Regions from separate parts of the Agathobacter rectalis ATCC 33656 genome, predicted to be linked through region 4. Evidence: predicted binding sites of a transcription regulator. Region 4 holds the regulator's gene; each other region holds the start of a gene.
The links. Region 4 encodes Rex, which represses fermentation and respiration genes when NADH is low (regulators of the CRP and FNR family bind a similar motif). Its sites were predicted from a motif close to ATTGTTAANTANTTAACAAT; they were not measured.

Region 1 (4,497 bases), 400 kb from region 4:
AATCATCACCCGAAAGCTTTATCTGCGGTGCAGTGGTATCTGTGACATGCACAGTCCTTTTGACCTCGCTCTCATTCTTTGACGAGTCAGCGACACTGTACTTTATCTCATAGTCTCCCGGCTTTGAAGTATCGACAGCTCCTGTAACAGATACCTTGTCTGTCAGATCCCCATCATAGTTGTCTGTTGCCGTATATCCCGGGTCACTGAACTCGCTTCCTGCCTCTACAGTCATCTCTGCATCGCCATTTAATGTAATCTCCGGAGCCTTCTTATCCCTCACTTCAACCTTGATTGTCTGTGTCGCAGTTTTTTTACCGTATTGAGCAGTTACCTTTATCTCGTATGAACCTGTCTTTGTCGCATCGACATTACTGTCTATAGTACATTTTATCTCTTTTCCCTTCCGATTTATAAGCCTGCCTCTGACATACGCCTTGATTTTTGGTGCCTCAAACTTTTTGCCATACTCAACAGTAATACCGTTTTTGAACTTGCTGCTGAACTCAATGTGTGAGTCAAAGCATGTGATATATACTATAAACGCCACCACCAGAACTATTGCAGCCGTAAGTATGCCGATAATCATCTTTTTATTTTTGTCCATTTTTCCAATCCTCTTTAGCATTTTATAATTATTCTCTCTATATTATTACTCAAACCTGATAATATTATTTCAAGCAATATCTATTATAGCGTTAAACAATCTTTTTTGCTACTGCAAATTCCTTGAGAATTTCTTAATGTTGGCTTCATATATTTCAGTTATGTTACAATTGTTTCTTTATCATGAATACCTCCGGTGCAGTCTTAATAAGTAATTAATTTATTTAATATCTTTGTTACTATTCAGTTCTCAATATGACTAACCACATATCTTTTTGTAGATATTCACAATCACAAAAATCCCCCGAACAAGCCGGGGGATTTAAAAAGCTTATGCTGTAACAATTATTTTATTACTGCTCCTTGCGGTGCATCTCAAATGTCTCCATATGGTAGTTGGCGATGTTGTCACGAATCTTTCTGTCATCTGCTCTGCTTAAGAGATCATCACGGAACTTCTTGGTAGATACCATGTCATTGTATGAGCTTGGTCCGCCTACGCAGCCGCCCTCACATGCCATTCCCTCGATGAAGTTCTCAGGAAGCTTGCCTGCCTTCATGAGGAGAAGTGCCTTCTTACACTCTGCTGCTCCGTTTGCCTTGCAAACCTTGCAATCAACATCCTCGCCTTTTTCCTTCATGCTCTCGATTACGGCTGCTGTAACTCCGCCTGAGTTTGCGAAACGCTTACCGTATACTGAGCCCTCCTGGTATGAGGTATCATCAGCCTCAAGCTGTACACCCTTTGCCTTCATAATAGCACGAATCTCGCTGAAGGTAAGTACATAGTCTGCATTGCCCTCTATCTTCTGATCATGTACCTCTGACTTCTTGGCAACACATGGTCCGATGAATACTGTAACTGCATCAGGGTCCTTTGCCTTGATCATTCTTGAAACTGCACACATAGGTGAAACAGTTGTAGAAATCTTGTCAGCAAGCTCAGGATAGTGCTTTCTAACCATATTTACAAATCCAGGACAGCATGATGTAACCTTCTTCTCTCCTGCCTCATATGCCTCAAGCCACTCATCAGCCTCGTATGCTGCTGTCATATCTCCTCCGAGTGCTACCTCAACAAAACCGTTGAAGCCAACTGCCTGCATAGCTTTCTTCCAGCTGTTCATAGTGATATTTGCGCCAAACTGTCCCTCTGCTGCAGGTGCAACCATAGCGTATACATGCTTGTTCTCTGACTTGATTGCATCGATTACATCTACGATATATGTCTTTGATCCGATAGCTCCGAATGGACAGCTGTGGATACACTTACCACATCTGATACATTTGCTCTCATCAATCACTGAAATGCCGTACTCATTGTATGTAATGGCATTTACAGGGCAAGAGAACTTACATGGTCTCTTTAAATGAGCGATAGCGTTGTAAGGACATGCCTGTGCACAGCGTCCACACTCCTTACACTTCTGTGGGTCGATATGTGAGCGGAGACGTCCTGCCTCAATTGCTCCGAACTTACATGCATTGATACAAGCCTTGCCAAGACAGTTCTGACAGTTCTCAGTAACTGTGTAGCTTGAAATCGGACAATCCTCACATGCTGAGCTGATTACCTGGATGATATTGCCGTCATCGTTTGCGCTTGGTGCTTTACCCTCTGCTAGTCTGACACGTTGACGGATGATCTCTCTCTCCTTGTAGATACAGCAACGGAACTGAGGTGTCGGTCCCGGAATAAGTGTAAATGGGATGTCATCTCTGATCTCATCGAGGTTACCTGCAAATGCAGCCTTTGCGACCTCAAGCAAAACTGCATGTTTGATTTTGATTACGTTTTCGTCAGCGTACATATTATCTCCTTTTCCTTAAAATAATGTATATTTTGTTACCTAATTAATTATATACTTAGAAGAATCATTATACCATGTGACACTTCCCATATCACATGACCTGATTCCTCTAAAAAAATGCTCCTAGTATTTATCTACTAGGAACATTCTACAAAATTTTTTAAACTTTTTCTACCCTTGTATTCATCAAAATACAAAGAATTGTTATTTTTTTCACAATAACGGCAATTTTAATAAAAATTACTCATGGCGCAGTGCGTCAATAGGGTTCAGGTTCGCTGCCTTGTATGAAGGAAGCATACCGAATATGATTCCGATTGCCATGGAAAAAAGCACCGCAAGTATAGCTGCTGCCGGACTTATCGCTGTCGGCGTGCCGTTTAGCATTGAGATGACCTTAGAGAGTATCACTCCGACCAGCACTCCGACCAAACCTCCAAGACTTGTGAGAACAACTGCCTCTGTGAGGAACTGTCCAAGTATTGCTCCCTTTCCTGCTCCGATTGCTTTTTTAAGTCCTATCTCCGAGGTACGCTCTGTGACTGACACAAGCATGATATTCATGACACCGATACCACCGACTAGCAGTGATATTCCGGCAATCCAGATGAGCATCATGTTGGTTGACTGGCTGAGCTGCTGTATTTGCTTTGCCTGCTCCTGTAAATCCTGTGCCTTGTAGGTCACATCAGAGCCGTCTGTGACATTTAAATTACTGTTAAGTATCTCCTCAGCAGCCTTTCCCACTGTAGCCATGGTATCCGTGCTGTCTGCCTTAAGCAAAAGGTTCTGCGGCTCATCATAACCAAATATAACCGGCCATGTTCCGCTTGGCACAAATACATTGCCCTGGCTGTCATCATGGGCATACATATAGTAATCATCCATTGAGTTTATTACCAGGTCATAGCTGTCCTTTTCCGTGACTACACCGACTACTGTAAACGGATATCCCTGTATCTCTACTGTCTTGCCGAGTGCGCTCTCTCCTGAAAACAGGCTGCTCTCCACGCTCTCATCAATAAGAGCCACCCTGCGTGCATTTGCATAGTCATTCTTTGAGAAGCCTCTGCCCTTCATGACTACATAGCTTGCAGTATCGAAATATCCGTCATCGACACCTGTTATATTGCCGCCCGAAAGCGCCGTGTTCAGATAATAGACTGCATTGGAAGCCTGTCTTGTACGGTAAAGAGCTGCATTTTTCACATGGTCGAGCTCCTTTATGCTGTCAAGTGTGGCAGCCGATACCTCAGTCACTCCCGCCGGCGCTGTTTCATATGATAAATCCATATCATAGCCATCCTTCTGCAGTGTGACCTTTACGTTATTACTTCCCGAACCTATGAGGTTCTTTTCTATCTGTTCGTTTGTGCCCTGAATTGTGGAAACAATCGCAATAATTGCTGCAATTCCGATGATGATTCCAAGCATGGTCAGAAACGAACGCATCTTATGTGACCAGATTCCCCTAAAGGACAATCTAATATTTTCAAGCATCTTTAATCCTCCCTGCTAAACTAATACATACCATCTTCCGACACCTTGGTTTTCTCGCCCTCCCTGACTCCATACGGGAATGCGATATAGTCATCATTTGTCAGACCTGACTTTATCTCCACATATGAGCCCCAGAGCGACTTGCCTGTTTTGACAGACTGTTTTTTGAGCTTTCCGTTGTCATCCTTGTATATATATGACTGTCCGTTCTCTGTTCTGACATATGACTTGTCGATATATAGTCCGCTGTCAGAGCCCTCCGATGATGTATCTATGGTCAACTCAAGTGAATCGCCCTTTTTGAGATTCTGCGGATTCTCAATGTACGCGGTGTACTCATAGAATGAGGAGTTTGGATTGCTGTCTCCATAATAGTTTACGCTGTCTGACGGCACATTGCTTATCTCGGATATTGTGCCCTCATAGGTATCACCTGTCATGTAGTTGACTGCTGATACGCTCTGTCCTATTTTTACCGTATCCAGATCCAGCTCACCGATTGTTCCGCTGATATACAGTCCTGATGCTCCCGAAAGCTGCAGGAAAGGTGTACCGTCCTTCGGTGGATTGGCAGGATCAC
Region 2 (4,497 bases), 870 kb from region 4:
ACGATGTTCATTACCATAACCTGTGATGGCTGCATCTTTGATGCTGCTGTAAGGATTGTGTAGTTACAAAGTGATGAAGCGATCATTACAAGCGCTGTTACTGTTCCCTTGATCTTAGGGAAGAGCATGTTGCATACAGATGTTACGATCTGTAAAAGTCCGCCTGCTCCTGCCCATCCGATGATGAATGCACCTGCGATCATGAGTGGCTTTGTCTGTCCGACTAACACTACTACCATTGTTGCAAGGCAGATTACAGGGTAAACAAGGATAAATCTGACGTCCTTGATTTTTCTTGTTAAAAGTGCAGTTACGATAAGAGCTATCATGGTTCCTGCTGAGTAGTATGACTGCATAACTGACGGATCAGCCCAGCCTACGTTCTCTTTTGCAAAGTTCTGTGCACAGTTGAGCCATAACTGGAAGGTTCCTGTACATGTAAATCCAATGATAATCATTGCGATTGACTCAACAGAAAAATGTGTGTGCTTTAAGCTTGCGATAAGTCCTTCTTTCTTTCCCTCTGCCTTTGCATCGCTATCAGGAAGCGGGAAGATCATTACTAATACTAAAAGTACAATGTAGATGATTCCACATCCGAAGAACAGTGTGTTGTATGATGTAAGTCCTGCTGCTGTTGTAGCAACTGTCATACCAAGTACGAATGGTAAAAGCATCTGTGCGATAGCGATGAAGAATTTGATTCCCATTGTCGCAACACCCGGTGCTTTGTAGATGATTTCTGATACTGCAGGGTAAATTCCTGTATCAAGGAATGAGTTCGCAATACCGCCAATGATAGCACAGATATAAGCAATCTGGTATCCACCATGTGTTCCTGCATTGAATGCAAGGGCAAGTCCGATCAGGTAGATAGCATAAGAGCCGCTTCCGATTGCTGTTGAGATACGGCGTCCGAGCTTATCTGATAAAGGTCCTGCAAACGGAAGTGCGATAAGACGTCCAAGTCCCAGGGCTGCTGAAATAGCTGTAATAGCCATAACCTGCACTCCCCATGAAGCCGCGAGAGCCTCCTTGATGACTGCCTGTCCGAGGATAGAGCAGCCCACTCCGTGTATAAAGTAGTTTAAGTAAAGGATTAATGCGCTAGGTAAATATTTTTTATTCATCAGTGTTCTCCTTAATTTCTGTCAAAATAATTCAATGTGATTTAATTTCTGTGTCTGATTAATCATCATATCTGATGTTTAATACTTCCTTCATATGCTCGATTGGCATATCTTTTCCTGTCCAGAGCTTGAAGGCTGCTGCTCCCTGGAAAAGCATCATTCCAAGACCGTTCATTGTCTTGCAGCCCACCTCTTTTGCCATAGAACGCATCTTTGTCTCAAGTGGAGAGTAAGGTACGTCAATTACGATAAGCTCAGGACGGAAGAATGATTTGTCAGGTACTACAGACATTCCCTCGAGTGGCTTCATGCCAACACCTGTTCCGTTTACGAAGATGTAGGAATCAGCCATCTCTTCTCTTAACTTCTCCTTGTCATCAAGGTCGTAAAGAGTAGCCTTGCAGTCTGTCTTCTCGTTGATCTTTCTAACTGTCTCTTCAGCGTTTGCCCAGAACTTGTCATGGATATTGAAGATTGAGATTTCCTTGACACCGTCAAGTGCTGCCTGAATCTCGATAGCTGTAGCAGCTCCGCCTGCTCCTGCGATTGTCATCTTCTTTCCGATAACATCGATGTCGTTATCCTTGAGCGCCTGCATGAAGCCGATACCGTCTGTGATGTGTCCTGTGAGTACTCCGTTCTCGTTTACTATTGTATTTACAGCTCCGCAAAGCTCTGCTGCAGGTGAAAGCTTGTCTAAGTACTGTCCTACAACTGTCTTGTTTGGCATTGATACATTAGAGCCTACAAGCTTTAATGCTCTGATTCCCTTAACCGCATCCTCGAGAGTGTTGTTATCAACCTCAAATGCCAGATAAGCGTAGTCAAGTCCAAGATATGCAAATGCCTCATTGTGCATTGCCGGTGAGCTTGAATGTCTGATTGGGTAAGCCATAAGTCCGATGAGTTCTGTGTGTCCTGTGATTCTCTCTGCCATGATTAAATCTCCTTCATTTTTAAATGTGATAATATTGATTATTCGTATTTTACTTAGCTATGTTTTCAACGATGCCCACTTCGTTAAAAACTTAACAACCTTTGATAATGATATTATAACGCATTATTTTTGGTACTTCCAATGCTTATTTTGTTATTTTTTAATAGCATTACTGTACTAATCATGTTATAATATGCACAAATTTAGGCTATAATATTTGTAATTCATAGACTGTATCTATTATTTTACGGAGATTTATACATGACACTCAATCAATTAAGTTATTTTTACCAAGCGGCAGTTCTGGAACACTTCAATCAGGCTGCCGAAAAAATGAATATCACAGAGCCAAGCCTCAGCCGTTCGATAGCTGCTTTAGAGGACGAGCTTGGCGTCACTTTATTTGAAAAGAGAGGCAGGAATGTAATACTGACCAAGGCCGGGGAGATTTTTTTAGAACACGTGTCTACTATTCTGGACGATGTAAAGAGAGCCGAGAGCAAAATGCACCAGATTGCAACCGACGGCGGTCACATCGATATCGCCTACGTATCACCTCTTGCAAAGGTGTTTATCCCAACTATCGTGCGCTCTTTCCTCACCGAAAAGGAAAATAAAAATATCACGTTCAATTTCTTTCAGGACATCACCTCTGTGAATATTGAGGGATTAAAAAAAGGCAGGTATGACATAATTTTCGGTTCATACTCGCCAGATGAAAATGGTATTGATTTTGTTCCTATTATAAGGCAGGAAATAGTTGCCATACTGCCTCCCGGCCACCCACTGACACTTAAGGATACCATGGAAGCCACTGATTTCGCTGACTATCCTGTGCTCGGCTATGCCAGACACTCAGGCCTTGGCAAGTACACCAGAAGCTTTTTCAAGAAGCATGATGTATCGCCAAACTTCATATGTGAGTCACCCGATGAGAACGGCATCGCCTCCCTCGTGGCGCAGGGCTTTGGCATTGCGCTTGTCGCAGATGTCGATGCAATTCACCGCGATGACATCTGCATACGCCACCTCGTTTCGCATGAGTCATTCTCACACACTGTATACATGGGCTACATGACAGGCAAATACCAGCTTCCGGCTATCAAGCGCTTCATAGAGTTTGTGCGGGAAAGCTGCAGCTAGGCAGTCTCCTCGATCACAAACCTGATAAATGCCTTCGCAACCGGTGATAAATATCTCTGCTTAAGCGTTGCCAGATACACCGCTCTCTCATAAGGAGGATTGTATATATCAAGCGTCTTTACAGAAAGTGACCGAAGTATTGGAATATCAGGCATCACAGCTATTCCAAAGCCCTGCGCCACGAGACCCGCCATACTCGAATCCTCCTCCATCTCGAAGGCTACCTTCGGAAACTGTCCTATCTCCTCAAACATCTGATCAATGACCGGACGCAGACCGCTGCCCTTCTCAAAATAAATCTGCGGATACTCTATTGTATCGCGCAAATCCACACTGTCCTTTATGGAAAGCGGATGGTCCATGGGCACTGCAAGCACAAGCTTCTGATTCGCGATCTTCTTAAAATCTATATCCTGTTCCCCATCCTTATAAGAAGAGAAAACTATGTCATATTTGTCATCCTTTAGTCCATCTATAATCTCTCCGGTTGTTCCAACCGTAAAATGAAATTCTATATCATAATCCGGGTATGCATCGAGAAATTTACGCACCAGCTTTGGCGCGAACTCACTTCCCATCGTATATATATATGCCAGATGTATAATTCCATGCCTGCTGCCATTGACCTCCTGAATGCGCTGCACACCCTCATTAAGCACCTTTAATGATTCCTCAACATACGGCAGAAACATCTTCCCATATCTGGTCAGCACGACATTTCTTCCCTTTTTCTCAAACAAACGCGTGCCAAGCTCCTGCTCCAGCTGTGAGATTGCATGGCTTAAAGACGGCTGCGTAATCGACAGCATCTGTGCCGCCCTCGTATAATGTTCTTCCTGCGCCAGTACCTTGAAGTACTGCAATTGACTCAGATTCATAGTACACCCCCTATGTATTTAATATATTTATTCGCCGGAGGTCCGCTTGCCCTGCGCTGCACACCGGTGGTATATGCTCGATTTATGACGTGTCGTGTGGGAGTTATATGCCGCCTCAAGCAAAAGTGGCGCGGAAAATACTCGTTCAAGCAACACAGCCTTTAGTATACCAATAAAGTAAAAAGCGCGTTTGATTTTTCGCGCCTAATAAACTCTGTTTGAGGCGGCATTTACTCCCACTAGACTAAGGAATTATGAGAGCATATACCACCGGTGTGCAGCGCAGGGCAAGCGGACCTCCGGCGAATGCTCACAACAAAGTCTAGAAATAATATACACCATTTGATAGACAAAAACTATAGATTTCGTATAAAAGATGCATTGGACATTTATACATTTTTGCTGTACC
Region 3 (4,497 bases), 1.2 Mb from region 4:
CACAGCAAAGCGTACACTTACCACTCAGATGAAGGCTACCGGAGAGGTAATGAGTATCTGCAACAACTTCGAGGGTGCCCTTATGAAGGCTATCAGATCTCTCGAGCAGCATGTTGATTCACTTATGTCTTATGACTTTACTGGTCTTACAGATGATGAGCTTGAGAAACAGCTTGCAGTTGTTGACGACAGACGTATCTGGGTTATCGCAGAGGCGCTCCGCCGTGGAGTTAAATACGAGCATATTCACGAGATTACTAAGATAGATCTTTGGTTTATCGATAAAATCGCAATACTTGTTGAGATGGAGAACCGTTTAAAGACAGAGGAGCTTACAGTTGACCTGTTAAAAGAGGCAAAGCGTATCGAGTTCCCTGACAATGTTATCTCACAGCTTACAGATATTGATGAGGCTGATATCAAGAAGATGCGTTACGACAATGGCATTGTGGCAGCCTACAAGATGGTTGATACCTGTGCCGCAGAGTTTGAAGCAGAGACACCATACTACTACTCAGTATTCGGCAGCGAGAATGAGGCGGCAGAGACAAATCCACAGAAAAAGGTGCTTGTACTTGGTTCAGGACCTATCCGTATCGGACAGGGTGTTGAGTTTGATTACTGTTCAGTCCACTGTACATGGTCGTTTGCCAAGGAAGGCTGGGAGACAATCATCGTAAACAACAACCCTGAGACCGTTTCAACTGACTTTGATATTGCTGACAAGCTCTATTTTGAGCCACTCACAGCTGAGGATGTTGAGAGCATCGTTAATATTGAAAAGCCTGACGGAGCTGTTGTACAGTTCGGTGGACAGACCGCCATCAAGCTTACAGAGGCACTTATGAAGATGGGTGTCAAGATACTTGGAACAAAGGCTGAGGATGTAGACGCAGCAGAGGACAGAGAGCTCTTCGATGAGATTCTTCAGAAGACAGGTATCCCAAGAGCAGCAGGTGGTACAGTATTTACAGCTGAGGAGGCAAAGAAGGTAGCAAACGAGATCGGTTACCCTGTACTTGTCCGTCCTTCATACGTGCTTGGCGGACAGGGTATGAAGATTGCATGGAATGATGATGAAATCGAAGAGTTTATCGGCATCATCAACACAATCACACAGGATCATCCAATCCTTGTAGATAAGTACCTTATGGGTAAGGAAATTGAGGTTGATGCAATCTGTGATGGTACAGATATCCTGATTCCGGGTATCATGGAGCACATCGAGCGTACAGGAGTACACTCAGGAGACTCTATCTCAGTTTACCCTGCACATACTATCTCAGAAAAAGCAAAAGAGACTCTGGTTGAGTATACAAAGAGACTTGCACAGGCACTCCATGTTGTTGGTATGATTAATATCCAGTTTATCGATATGGACGACAACATCTATGTTATCGAGGTAAACCCACGTTCTTCAAGAACAGTACCATACATCAGCAAGGTTACAGGTATTCCAATCGTAGACCTCGCAGCAAGAATCATCATGGGTGAGACAATAAAGGGCATGGGCTACACACCTGGACTTGCTCCGACAGCCGATTACATTGCAATCAAGATGCCGGTATTCTCATTCGAGAAGCTGCGTGGCGCTGAGATTTCACTCGGACCTGAGATGAAGTCAACAGGAGAGTGTCTTGGAATTGACAAGACCTTCAATGGTGCGCTTTACAAGGCATTTGAGGGTGCGGGAGTCGAGCTTCCTAAGTACAAGCAGATGATTATGACTGTAAAGGATGCCGATAAGCCTGAGGCGGTAGGCGTTGCAAAGCGTTTTGAGAAGCTTGGATACAAGATTTATGCCACAAGAAGTACTGCAAAGTACTTACAGGAGCACGGAGTAAATGCTCTTCGCGTAAACAAGATATCACAGGAGTCTCCAAACGTCATGGATCTTATCCTCGGACACAAGATAGACCTTGTAATCGATACACCTACACAGGGTAACGGAGACAAGACAAGAGACGGTTTCCTTATCAGAAGAAATGCAATCGAGACAGGTGTTTACTGTATCACGGCCATGGATACAGCCAATGCACTTGCGCATGCATTAGAGACTGCTTCTGACAAGAAGACACCGGTTGATATTGCAACAGTTAAGAATCTTTAAAAGTATATAGAATATATTTTATCCCCGGACAGTATATCGGATATGCTGCCCGGGGATTTTTTATAAAATGAAAAATATGATGTGTTATGCCTGTATGCATGCCGCAGGTTATAATAGCACCGGTTTTTGTTAATCTGACGGAATAGTATAAGTAATACGTGTGAAAAATATGCAAAGTTTAATAGAAATTTGACAAATTATTAACAAAAGCAATTGATTTTTACATAAATTTGTAGTATAATAACTTTGTTAAAAAATTAACAGCACGGATGTGCAATACAATTTAAAGGAGATAATATAATGGCAAAGAAAGTTGTAATCGCAAGTGCTTGCCGTACAGCAATCGGCAAAATGGGCGGAGCATTAAGCAATACTCCAGCCGCAGATTTAGGTGCAATCGTAATTAAGGAGGCTTTAAACCGTGCAGGTGTTGCTCCTGAGATGGTTGACGAGGTTAAGATGGGTTGTGTTATCCAGGCAGCTCAGGGACAGAACGTAGCTCGTCAGGCTTCTATCAAGGCAGGACTTCCAATCGAGGTTCCGGCTATCACAATCAATGTCGTTTGTGGATCAGGTCTTAAGTGTGTAAACGACGCTGCTACAATGATCAAGGCCGGTGAGGCTGATATCGTTGTTGCCGGTGGTATGGAGAACATGTCAATGGCTCCTTACGCTATGACAAAGGCACGTTTCGGATACAGAATGAACAATGCAACAATCATCGATACAATGGTTAACGATGCTCTTACAGATGCATTCAACCACTATCATATGATGATCACAGCTGAGAATGTATGTGATAAATACGGCATCACTCGTGAAGAGCTTGATGAGTTCTCAGCAAACTCACAGCAGAAGTGTGAGGCAGCTATCGCAGCAGGCAAGTTCGATGATGAGATCGTTCCTGTACCTGTTAAGGTTAAGAAAGAAATCGTTGAGTTCAAAAAGGACGAGGGACCTCGTGCCGGAACAACAGTAGAGACTCTTTCTAAGCTTCGTTGCTGCTCAGGTAAAGAGGGCGGACTTGTTACAGCCGGTAACGCATCAGGAATCAATGATGGTGCTGCAGCAGTAGTTGTAATGAGCGAAGAGAAAGCTAAGGAGCTCGGTGTTAAGCCATTAGCTACATGGGTAGCAGGAGCACTTGGCGGAGTTGAGCCTGAGATCATGGGTGTTGGACCGGTAGCTTCTACAAAGAAGGTTCTTGCAAAGACAGGTCTTACAATTGATGATTTCGATCTTATCGAGGCAAACGAGGCATTTGCTGCACAGTCAATCGCTGTAGCAAGAGATCTTGGTTTCGATATGAGCAAGGTAAATGTAAACGGTGGTGCTATCGCACTCGGACATCCTGTAGGAGCTTCAGGCTGTCGTATCCTTGTTACATTATTACATGAGATGCAGAAGAGAGGATCTAACAGAGGTCTTGCAACACTTTGTATCGGTGGTGGAATGGGATGTTCTACTATCGTTGAGAAGTACTAATTTTCTTTGCCAATAGATATATGAGGGGATGCAGGTGCATCCCCTTGTAGTGTGAATTAGTTTATTCACATCAGTTTATATATATGATTAAGTTATGCTGCAGAGGCTTAGCACTTAAAGCTTTTGCACCATAATATATTTTAGGAGGAATTAAAATGAAGGTTGGAATTATCGGTGCTGGTACAATGGGCCAGGGAATCGCAAAAGCATTCGCACAGGTAGATGGATACGAGGTAGCACTCTGCGATATCAAGCAGGAGTGGGCTGAAGGCGGAAAAGACAAGATTGCAAAAGGATATGCAAGACTTGTAGCAAAAGAGAAAATGACACAGGAGAAGGTTGACGGCATTCTTGCAAGCATCACTCCTGGTTTAAAAGAAGATCTCTGCAAGGATTGTGACCTCATCGTTGAGGCTGCTTTCGAGGATATGCAGGTTAAGAAAACTACATTCGCTGAGTTAGACAAGATTGCTAAGCCAGAGTGTATTTTCGCTTCAAATACATCATCACTTTCAATCACAGAGATTGGAAACGGACTTACACGTCCATTAATCGGTATGCACTTCTTCAACCCTGCTGACCGTATGAAGTTAGTAGAGGTTATCGCAGGTGTTAACACACCTGTTGAGACAGTTGATGCAATTAAGAAGATTGCAGAGGAGATCGGCAAGACACCTGTACAGGTTAACGAGGCTGCCGGTTTCGTAGTAAACCGTATCCTTATCCCAATGATCAACGAGGCTGCTTTCATCAAGATGGAGGGCGTTTCAGATATCGCCGGAATCGATGCAGCTATGAAGCTTGGTGCTAACCATCCAATGGGACCATTAGAGCTTGGAGATTTCATCGGACTTGATATCTGCCTTGCAATCATGGACGTTCTTTACAATGAGACAGGTGAC
Region 4 (4,497 bases):
ATGACGCACTGCTGGCAGAAAAATGCGCCAGAGAGCATATAAACAATTCAAAGAAAAATATGGAACACCTTGGTTGGGAGAACCTTATTAAGTAAAGGAGATTTAAGAATGAGCAAGATTACGATGACAACACCCCTTGTAGAGATGGACGGAGACGAGATGACCAGAATCCTCTGGCAGATGATAAAGGATGAGCTTTTAATACCTTTTATAGATTTGAAGACAGAGTATTATGATCTGGGCTTAGAGGAGCGAAATCGTACAGATGATCAGGTGACCGTTGAATCAGCAAAGGCAACCATGAAATACGGTGTCGCAGTAAAATGTGCGACAATCACACCAAACGCAGCCAGAATGACAGAGTACAATTTAAAGGAGATGTGGAAGAGCCCTAACGGCACAATAAGAGCCATGCTTGACGGAACAGTGTTCAGAGCACCAATCGTTGTAAAGGGTATAGAGCCAAACGTAAAGACATGGGTTAAACCAATTACAATCGCTCGTCATGCATATGGTGATGTGTACAAGGCAACAGAGATGAAGGTGGCTGGTCCCGGAAAGGCTGAGCTTGTATTTACAGCAGAAGATGGAACCGAGACAAGAGAGCTAATCCATGAGTTTAAGGGAGCGGGAGTTATTCAGGGACAGCATAACCTGGATGATTCAATCGAGAGCTTTGCACATAGCTGCTTTAAGTATGCACTTGATACAAAGCAGGATTTATGGTTTGCCACAAAGGATACAATCTCAAAGAAATATGACCACACCTTCAAGGATATCTTCCAGGAAATCTTTGATGCACAGTATAAGGAAGCTTTTGAGAAGGCTGGAATTACATATTTCTACACACTTATTGATGATGCTGTTGCCAGAGTAATGAAATCTGAGGGTGGATTTATCTGGGCATGCAAGAACTACGACGGAGATGTAATGAGTGATATGATCTCATCTGCATTCGGCTCACTTGCCATGATGACATCAGTGCTTGTATCCCCTCACGGATACTATGAGTATGAGGCAGCACATGGAACAGTTCAGAGACACTATTACAAGCATTTAAAGGGTGAGGAGACATCAACAAACTCTGTAGCTACTATTTTTGCATGGACAGGAGCACTCAGAAAAAGAGGAGAGCTTGACAAGCTTCCGGCACTTTCTGAGTTTGCAGACAAGCTTGAGGCAGCTTGCATAAAGACTATTGAGAGCGGAAAGATGACAAAGGATCTCGCACTCATCACAACAATTGAAAATCCTACTGTTTTAAACAGCGAAGGCTTCATCAAGGCAATCAGAGAGGAGCTTGAGAAGACAATTTAATCTGAAATTTGGTTTTTAGCCTTAGAAGTAAGATATAACCCGGGGATAATTATGAATTTTTTGAATGTTAAATTCTTAACACATTGACAGATGACCTTCAAAAAATTATAATTAATCTTGGGTTTTTGTCTTTAAAAGAGAAATGATATCCTGATGATTGGAGGAATAAGACTTGAGTAAAGAAATATCACAGGCGGTTATCAGAAGGCTGCCACGATACTATAGATATCTCGGAGAGCTTTTGGATGAGGGAGTGGAGCGTATTTCATCAAACGATCTGAGTCACAGAATGAAAGTGACAGCTTCACAAATCAGACAGGATCTCAATAATTTCGGAGGCTTTGGACAGCAGGGATACGGATACAATGTTCAGTTTCTCTACGAGGAAATCGGAAAGATAATGGGACTTAACACAGAGCATAGAATAATTATCATCGGTGCAGGCAATCTGGGCCAGGCACTCGCCAATTATGTAAAGTTTGAAAAGCTTGGCTTTGTCATAACAGCACTTTTTGACGTAAATCCTGAGCTTTCAGGAAAGAGTGTGCGAGGTATTCCAATCCTTATGCTAAGTGAGCTGGATGAGTATTGCAGAACACACAGGGTGGATATTGCGGCGCTCACCATGCCAAAGTCAAAGGCTGACTCTATTGCGTCAAAGCTTGTGGATTTAGGAATAAGGGCTATATGGAATTTTGCACATGTTGATCTTGAAATTCCAAATAAAGATGTGGTTGTGGAGAGTGTTCATCTGTCTGACAGCCTTATGCAGCTCAGCTATAATATTGTTAAAAACTCCAAAAATAAATAGAGGGTGAGTCTTATGAATGATAAAAAAGATTTTGAGGCTGCATTAAAAGGAAAAAAGGTGCCTTTACTGGTTTTAGACCAGAAGTGGCACAGACTTTTTGCCATTCATGGTAAGACTGACGAAATATCAGCCACGGAAAAAGAACTGGATGAGCTGTTAAAGCTGCAGGGAAAGTACAACAATGAGCTTAAGAATTTAAAAAAGCTTAAGTCGAAAATTATGTCTAATATTGTTGCCAACATGGGAGATGACGGCGATGAAAATCGTGATAAGGATAAGCAGCTTATAGATGAGATAAATGAGAAAGCTGACAACATTGAGGGAGAGCTTATTGAAATCCAGAAGAATATAAAAGCTGTAAATGACAGGCTGATGCTTTTGTCGATGGATTACTTCAGTGAAAAAATCGAGAAAAATAAACTGGAATCAAAAGAAATTGACGACTGGATTGCAAATATAAGAGTTGAACTTAAGAAAAATGTAATCAGAAAACAGAACAGAGATATTAACAACAGGGAGATTTATTCGTATCTTCATGATATTTTTGGCGCTGAGGTTTTAGATCTTTTTGATATTGAATATGACGATCCTATGGTTTTCAATGCCAATAATGCAAATACTGATAATGCAAACAATGAGAATAAGGGGAATTGATATTGGAATATATTGTTACAGGTAATGAAATGAAGCTTCTGGACGATACAACATCACAGGTCTTTTTGGTTCCTTCGGTGGTGCTGATGGAGCAGGCTGCGGCCGGTGTTGTCCGGGAGCTTGTTGCATGTTTTGATAAATCAAAGGAGTTTGCCGTGATATGTGGCAGAGGCAATAATGCAGGAGACGGTATCGCGATAGCAAGACTTTTAAATCAGGCCGGATACAGATGCATGGTGTACTATGCTTTTGGCACAGATGAGGCAGGAAGCGAGCTCTTTGAGCTGCAGAAAAATATATACGCAAGGTATGGCTTTAAGGTAGTCTCTGATATTGAGTGTGTGTGTAAAAGTGACGTAATAATAGATGCATTGTTTGGCACAGGGCTTAAGCGAGCCATAGAAGGCTCTTTAGCAGATGTGATTTCATCCGTTAACAAGACAGATGCTTACAGGGTGGCGGTCGACGTGCCGTCGGGAGTGGATTCTGATAAAGGACATGTGATGGGATGCACTTTTAAAGCAGATTTCACATATACTTTTTCTTATAAGAAGACAGGCCTTCTCCTGTGGCCGGGCTGTGATTATTGCGGTCTGGTTAAGGTGGTGCCTATAGGCATAGATGACCACAGCTTTTGTGGTAATCTGCCATCAGTAAGGGCTCTTGATGAGTCTGATTTAAAGAAACTTGATAACAGACCGGCACACTCCAACAAGGGAACTTTCGGAAAACTGTTAGTTATAGCAGGAAGCCGCGATATGGCCGGTGCGGCGGTGCTTTCGGCAAAGGCTGCATACAAAAGCGGAGCAGGGCTTGTGAAAATTATAACGCCGGAGTGCAACCGCTCAATAATCCAATGTGCTTTGCCGGAAGCACTGCTTTGTACTGATATCGCGTCAGCTAAAGCGCTTGAGACAGAGCTTGAGTGGGCAGATGCAGTGGTGATAGGTCCAGGTCTTTCAAAGTCTGATAATGCCAAAATGTTAGTTGAAACAGTACTAAAAACAGCAGAGATACCTCTTGTGATTGATGCGGATGCGCTTAATATCATATCAGACAACATGACTTTACTTAATGAGCATAAAATGCCTGTCATCGTGACTCCGCACCTGGGCGAGATGTCCAGACTTATGAAAAAGAGCATTGCTGATATACAGGAGGATATCATCGGTGTGGCAGGAGAGTTTGCATGCTTGTACAATGTGACTTGTGTGCTTAAGGATTTTCGTACGATTATCGCAGCGGCTGATGGCGAAAAGTTTATCAATCTGTCCGGCAACTGCGGTATGGCAACAGCCGGAAGCGGAGATGTGCTAAGCGGTATCGTGGGAGGTCTTCTGGTACAGTGGCGTGACACCAAAAAGGCCGCGGCATACGGTGCATTTATTCATGGACTTGCCGGTGATATGGTATTTGACAATACCGGCTCTTATGGTATGATAGCAAGTGATATTATTGATGGATTAGATAAAGTTTGGATTAAGGTGGAAAAAAATGGCAATTAACAGAATCAGAGCAGATATAGATCTGGATGCAATTTTATATAATATGGAGTCGATGCATAATAAGCTAAAGCCGGGGACAATGATGGCAGCAGTCGTAAAGGCTGATGGCTACGGTCACGGTGCTGAGGCTGTTTCAGAGGTACTGGAGCCGCTTCCGTATCTGTGGGGCTATGCTGTTGCTACAAGCAACGAGGCAATGGAGCTTATTGC

Region 1: a site for Rex is predicted at 2,618-2,637, ahead of EUBREC_RS10790 (4Fe-4S dicluster domain-containing protein). Genes of this name have one in related genera too.
Region 2: a site for Rex is predicted at 2,147-2,166, ahead of EUBREC_RS12770 (shikimate dehydrogenase). Genes of this name have one in related genera too.
Region 3: a site for Rex is predicted at 2,299-2,318, ahead of EUBREC_RS03285 (acetyl-CoA C-acetyltransferase). Genes of this name have one in related genera too.

Annotation. Positions count from the first base shown of each region.
Region 1 covers NC_012781.1:2,254,270-2,258,766, forward strand. Annotated here, with positions in the region: gene EUBREC_RS10785 (polysaccharide deacetylase family protein) at 1-607, opposite strand, end outside; gene EUBREC_RS10790 (4Fe-4S dicluster domain-containing protein) at 960-2,417, opposite strand; gene EUBREC_RS10795 (ABC transporter permease) at 2,658-3,917, opposite strand; gene EUBREC_RS10800 (biotin/lipoyl-binding protein) at 3,938-4,497, opposite strand, start outside.
Region 2 covers NC_012781.1:2,723,842-2,728,338, forward strand. Annotated here, with positions in the region: gene EUBREC_RS12765 (MFS transporter) at 1-1,130, opposite strand, end outside; gene EUBREC_RS12770 (shikimate dehydrogenase) at 1,189-2,067, opposite strand; gene EUBREC_RS12775 (LysR family transcriptional regulator) at 2,329-3,210, shown strand; gene EUBREC_RS12780 (LysR family transcriptional regulator) at 3,207-4,088, opposite strand.
Region 3 covers NC_012781.1:674,937-679,433, forward strand. Annotated here, with positions in the region: gene carB (carbamoyl-phosphate synthase large subunit) at 1-2,110, shown strand, start outside; gene EUBREC_RS03285 (acetyl-CoA C-acetyltransferase) at 2,411-3,595, shown strand; gene EUBREC_RS03290 (3-hydroxyacyl-CoA dehydrogenase family protein) at 3,751-4,497, shown strand, end outside.
Region 4 covers NC_012781.1:1,855,424-1,859,920, reverse strand. Annotated here, with positions in the region: gene EUBREC_RS08895 (GntR family transcriptional regulator) at 1-95, shown strand, start outside; gene EUBREC_RS08890 (NADP-dependent isocitrate dehydrogenase) at 109-1,317, shown strand; gene EUBREC_RS08885 (redox-sensing transcriptional repressor Rex) at 1,490-2,128, shown strand; gene EUBREC_RS08880 (hypothetical protein) at 2,141-2,782, shown strand; gene EUBREC_RS08875 (NAD(P)H-hydrate dehydratase) at 2,785-4,287, shown strand; gene alr (alanine racemase) at 4,277-4,497, shown strand, end outside.